One region of the Pseudalkalibacillus sp. NRS-1564 genome, then DNA from elsewhere that is predicted to be linked to it. Evidence: riboswitches for the same ligand, from Rfam matches in the RefSeq annotation. Region 1 holds a riboswitch; the other holds the start of a gene.
The links. A riboswitch is a leader RNA that binds a small molecule or an ion and turns the genes downstream of it on or off. The one in region 1 is predicted to bind S-adenosylmethionine.

Region 1 (3,168 bases):
CCTTTTTCGAAATAGAGGGATAGTTGATGAAAATCGCAATAATTCCTGCAATAGCAATGAGGATTGGATAAATTGAATACGGTAGTAGAGCGAGTGGCGAAATCGACGCAAGACCTGCTACTGCAAGCACCTGTGCCCCATATGGGAGCATGCCCTGTATACTACCTGAGAAAATATCAAGAATACTAGCAGACTTTCGTGGGTCTACCCCATATTCTTCGGAAATGTTTTTCGCAAGTGGCCCCCCATTATGATCGAAATGGTGTTGTTAGCTGTTGATAAATCAAGCACGCTTGCGAGACCGGCGATACCAAACTCTGCTCCTCTACGAGAAGTTACTTTGCTCAGGATTTTGTCCAATACGTATTGTATTCCTCCGTTATGCTTAATGACTTCAATCATCCCTCCGATGACGAGAGCAATCATGGCAAGGTCTTCCATCCCTTTTATGCCCTCTGTAACCGTGGAGATCAGTCCACTCATTCCAAATGTTCCGTTATATAAACCTACAATCCCAGCAAATAAGGTACCACTTACAAGTACAATAAGAACATTAACACCAGCGATCGCTGCGATCAGTACACCTAAATAAGGGATAATTGTAACGAAATCAAATGCGTGATCTCCTCCAACCGTTGCTTGCTCTCCCATCGTTAAAGCACCATAAATAATGGCTGTTACGATAGCAGCTGGCAAGACTATAAAAAAGTTTACTTTGAATTTATCTTTCATTTGCGTATTTTGTGTGCGTACTGCCGCAATCGTAGTATCTGAAATCATAGAAAGATTGTCACCAAACATTGCCCCACCTATGACCGCTGATAAAGCCAGTGCCGGGGCAACTCCGGTTTGCTCTGCAATTCCAATTCCAATGGGAGCAAGTGCTACAATCGTTCCCATCGATGTACCCATCGAAATAGAAATAAAACAGCCAATGACAAACAAACCTACGATTAAAAGATTAGCCGGTAGAATTGATATACCTAAATTAACAATCGAATCTACTGCTCCAATTTTTTCAGCTGTTCCGGCAAACGCCCCAGCCAGTAAAAAGACCAAAATCATTAATATGATATTCGTATTACCTGCTCCACGACAAAACACTTCCACTTTTTTCATAAAGCTTTCTTTTCGATTCATCGAAAGAGCTACGCCCGCCGCAATTAGAGAAGCGAGAATAACAGGCATACTATAAAAGTCCTTTGTTATGATAGCTGTACCAATAAAAAGCACAATAAATATTCCAAGGGGAAGTAAAGCCAGGCCGTTCCCCTTTATTTCTTTCTCCATTATTCATGTCTCCTTCATCCTTTATTCTGTCTCAATAAAAAAAGCCCACTTCAAGAGAAGAAGGCTTTTGCACTTATCTCTCAAGATTTCTCTTGCTGGAAGCAGCACCTTTCTGATGATCAGAGGTTGCTGAAGCTTCTTTGGGCCAGGTCCCTCCACTTCTCTTAATAAGAAATATACAATTATTAATGAGCGCATGCTTCATTTTACTTTTTCATAACGAGCTTTACTTTATCACGCATTATTCTGATGAGTCAACTTTGATTAACTGCATCAAAATAAACTCCTCATCCTTTAAGGAGTTTACCTGATTAACTAGTCTGGTTCAAGCTTTGTATGACTACCAATTTTTGCAATAGATCAATCTTTATTTTCCTAAAAACCACTCAATATCCTTCATAATCGATTCCGGTTTTTCTTCTGGTAGAAGGTGACCGGTTTTTTCATAGATGATCAGTTTAGCATTTGGGAGATCCTTACTGAGACGCTTCCCAATTTTCAACGGCACAACTCTGTCATTTTCTCCCCATATTAGTAGGCTAGGTGTATGAATTTGATTTAGTTCAACTTCTGACAAATCTCCTTCGCGATCTCGAATCATCCTAACTAATGACCGAAAGATACCCTCATTGAAGAAAGGTTGGATATATCCATCCATCATTTCTTCATCGATAAGGGAAGGATCATAAACACAATTAAGCAAATTTCCTCTAACACCTTTTCGATAAAGCCACCTTTTCAAGTATACCGAGAAAAAAGGTAAGTACGATGTATACACTAGACTCTGTTTAGCCTTTTCAAGATATCCTGAACTGCACAGTAAAATATTCTTACTAACGAGATCATCTTTCATAGCCGAGGCTCTCATTGCTACTTGCCCACCCATAGAATGGCCGATCATAACAGTATGATCAATTGAAAGCCTTTCTAAAAGTTCAACCACCACTTCCGCATAATTATGATAAGAGTGGACAAAACGATTAGACTTTTCACTTTTTCCGAACGGAGGAAGATCAATGGCAACAACAGTATATGCCTTTGTTAATAATGGTATCAATCTTCTGAAGCTGAAGCTCGACGATAGAAAACCGTGAAGAAGCGTTAATACTGGTCGATCGACGGCTGTGTCATTTCTATAGTATTCATAGTGAATATCAATTCCTTTGATCTTTTCCGTATTTTGTTTAAGATTTTGAGCTAATAGCATCTTTCATCTCACTCCGGATTTTGAATTCATCTGATCTGATTTACCCTTCGTTTCTAACCAGACAGGATGGTCTCACTTATTCAGGTTTGACTTTATACTTATTTTACCCCAATCCTGAAATGAAAAACTTTTTTTACATCCGAGAGGATACTCCATTTTTTTCATTCTAACTCTACGTGCACAAGGTCCAGCAGCTTTATCGTTGTCCTTTTTTCATTATGGTCAATAATACGCAGTTCTTTCGTAAGTGGATCTACATAGTGCACATATCCAAAGAGAGTTTTCGTTTCTCCCCCACTAAAGTGTTGAAAACAAAGCGAGTTGTGATTGGCCATTGCTTCACATATTGTTTCATTCATTTCCACCATTCTTTGTTCATCAAGTACCGGCTTTTCACTTTTTTTCTCTTCGGTTTTCCAATCTCTTAGCTCTTTCACATGCTCAGGTAACATCATTGACGTCCATTTTATATTTCCGCGATCACGAATCACGCTTCTTCCCCCTTCTATGCTTTATGACCACCCACAAGTTTACTTCTATGCAGTGCCGTACCGGCCTTTGTGTATGAAACGGCACAAAGCAGCGCATCTGAGCCATATTTCTCACGGATCGAATCCATCACATATCCGAGATCCCGCTGCTTTGGGCGTGACGCGTTAAATAAGTCCAAC
Region 2 (3,168 bases), on a different contig from region 1:
AACTGGTCACCAGATGGGAAGAAGCTCTCATTCATTGGGCATAACTTTGAGCATAAAGGAGCTACGTTGAATAAAATCTGGACTGTTGACATAGCGAAGAAAGAGTTTACTTGTTTAACAGAGGAGGTTGATTTAGAGTGTTCGGATGTATTGATTTCAGATATGCACTGGGGCGGCGCTTCTCCTGGTGCGATGTGGAGCCAAAATGGAGATGGACTCTATTTCCTTGCTAGTAAAGAAGGAAACACTGGTGTTTATTTCGTCGGAGAAGATTGCACGGTTCGACAAATAGCGGGTGGTGACAGGCACCATTACGCGTTTCACTATTTGCCAGGCGCGAATGAAGCGGCTGTTGCGATTAGTGATCCACTTAACATTGGCGATATTTATACGCTTTCGTTTCATGGAGATCGAGTAAATGAACTGTGTTTGTCTCAATCAAATGCTGACGTTCTCGAATGCTTGGATCTCTCGACACCAGAAATGTTTACATACGCTGGGAAAGACGGTTTGGAGATTCAGGGCTGGCTCATGAAGCCAAAGGATTTTAAGGAAGATCAGGAACATCCCCTTATTCTTGAAATTCACGGTGGGCCACATATGATGTATGGTAATTCATTTATGCACGAATTTCAGCTTCTTGCAGCAAAAGGATATGTTGTCCTTTATACGAATCCACGTGGTAGTCAGGGATATGGACAAGAGTTTGTGAATGGTTGCCGAGGAGATTATGGTGGGGGTGATTATGAGGATTTGATGGCGGGTGTTGATAACGCGTTGAATAAGTATTCCTTTATTGATGAAGCTCAACTTTTCGTGACGGGAGGAAGCTACGGTGGCTTTATGACGAACTGGATTGTTGGGAAAACCGATCGATTCAAAGCAGCGGTTACCCAGCGCTCCATTTCGAATTGGCAGAGTTTCTATGGCGTTAGTGACATCGGATACTTTTTCACAAAGTGGGAAGTTGGAAGTGATTTAGGTGAAAACCCCGCTAAGCTATGGCATCATTCACCGCTTAAGTATGTGGACCAAATCGAAACCCCACTTTTAATTCTTCATAGCGAAAATGATTACAGGTGCCCTATAGAGCAAGGAGAACAGTTATATGTGGCTTTAAAGCATCGTGGGAAGGAAACGATGTTTGTAAGATTCCCAGATTCTGATCATAATTTATCACGAAGCGGTTATCCAGAGCTACGAGTGGAACGACTTAAGCATCTAGGAAACTGGTTCGACAATTATCTAGAAGGAAGACAATAAGAAATCTTTCGACAAATAGCGGGCGGTGACAGGCACTTTTTGAGATCTTCCCTTGACGCCCTTCGAGAAAGATACTATACTATTGAAAATAGTTAAATAATATTGAAAACTCTTATCAAGAGTGGCAGAGGGACTGGCCCTGTGACGCCCAGCAACCATCTCAGTTCGTGAGAAAGGTGCTAATTCCAGCAGACGAGCAATCGTTTGAAAGATGAGAGAGAGTTCAGCGCTGCTGATAATGATGAAATGATACAACTCTCTCTGTACTTTACAGAGGGAGTTTTTTTATTGGGAGGGGATTTTAGCAGATCGAAGTACTTTTGCGCTTTTATATTTTAGTGCTAAAACGCTTTACATTACTATATGAATTTTAAAGGAGATTGAGAAATGAAGAAATCATTGTATTTATTAGGTGCACTTATTTTAGTTCTTTTGGCAGGTTGTTCTGGAAATGAGGCTTCTGGAGTTTCAGAAGATGGCCCACTGAAGGTAGGGGTAACGGCTGGTCCGCATGAAGATGTGATGAACAAGGTGAAGGAAATCGCAGCGGAAGACGGGTTTGAAATTGAAGTGATTGCGTTTAATGATTATGTGATGCCAAATACAGCCCTTGATGAAGGGGAATTGGATGCGAACGTATTTCAGCATGAACCTTATCTGAATGATTATGTAAAAGAAAGAGGACTCGATCTTTCCAAGGTAGCAACTACGATTACTTTTCCAATGGGAATTTATTCTGACAAATATAAGAGTCTTGATGAATTGCAAGAAGGTGACAAAGTTGGGTTGCCTAACCATTCAACAGGCGAACCGAGAGCGCTAATGTTGTTTGAGCAAGCTGGCATTATTGAGTTGAAAGATGGCGTTGGTGTTAAAGCAACGATCAAAGATATTGAGAAGAATCCTTACAATCTCGAATTTGTTCCATTAGAAGCTTCGCAAATTCCAAGACAGCTTGGTGAGCTTGCGATTGCAGCAATTAATACGAACTTTGCAATGGAAAGTGGACGCGTACCGAAAGAAGATTCGCTTGAAATGGAACCAGAAGATTCCCCATGGGTGAACGTGATTGCAACACAAACAGAGAACAAAGATGATGAACGTATTCAAAAGCTAGTGAACTACTATCAATCAGATGAAGTGAAGCAATTTATCCAGGACGAATTTAACGGTTCTGTAGTTGCATCCTGGTAATTCGAAAGAGGAGTGAGCACGATGATTCGATTAGAAAATATAACGAAAACGTATAAAAGCGGTGAGACGATTACGAAGGCGGTTGATGATGTTTCCATAGAAGTTAAGAAAGGAAGCATCTATGGCGTCATCGGTTATAGTGGTGCTGGAAAGAGCACGCTTGTCCGAATGGTGAATCTTCTGGAGCGACCGACAGATGGAAAGGTATTTATCAATGACATTGAGCTCACTTCTTTGTCTACTGGAAAGCTTCAAAAAACAAGACAGCGCATCGGGATGATTTTTCAGTCTTTTAATTTATTGAAAACAGGCACTGTGTATCAAAACATTGCCATTCCGCTGAAGCTTACGGGTCTTCGTAAAAAAGAGATTGAAGTGCGAGTTGATAAATATTTAGGTATCGTTGGGTTATCGGATAAGCGGGATGCTTATCCTTCCCAGCTATCAGGTGGTCAGAAGCAGCGTGTGGCGATTGCCCGTGCGCTTGCTCATGAACCTGAAGTGCTACTATGCGATGAGGCAACGAGTGCCCTTGACCCAGATACGACAGAATCAATCCTATCTTTATTGGAACAAATCAATCGTGATTTTGGAATCACGATTTTACTCATTACGCATGAAATGCACGTTGTCCAGAAAATATGTCATGAAGTGGCTGTGATGGAGAACGGGAAGGTGATTGAACAGGGACGAGTGATCGATATCTTTAGT

Region 2: linked by a shared signal. The riboswitch ahead of ACIFPW_RS08080 (MetQ/NlpA family ABC transporter substrate-binding protein) and the one ahead of ACIFPW_RS16860 (Na+/H+ antiporter NhaC family protein) in region 1 are both predicted to bind S-adenosylmethionine.

What each region holds. Positions count from the first base shown of each region.
Region 1 is NZ_JBITPM010000038.1:4,225-7,392, reverse strand. It holds partial or broken gene ACIFPW_RS16860 (Na+/H+ antiporter NhaC family protein) at 1-1,290, opposite strand, end outside; SAM riboswitch class I at 1,361-1,464, opposite strand; gene ACIFPW_RS16855 (alpha/beta fold hydrolase) at 1,658-2,497, opposite strand; gene ACIFPW_RS16850 (YolD-like family protein) at 2,659-2,988, opposite strand; gene ACIFPW_RS16845 (DNA polymerase thumb domain-containing protein) at 3,003-3,168, opposite strand, start outside.
Region 2 is NZ_JBITPM010000015.1:122,501-125,668, forward strand. It holds gene ACIFPW_RS08075 (prolyl oligopeptidase family serine peptidase) at 1-1,263, shown strand, start outside; SAM riboswitch class I at 1,373-1,481, shown strand; gene ACIFPW_RS08080 (MetQ/NlpA family ABC transporter substrate-binding protein) at 1,651-2,457, shown strand; gene ACIFPW_RS08085 (methionine ABC transporter ATP-binding protein) at 2,479-3,168, shown strand, end outside.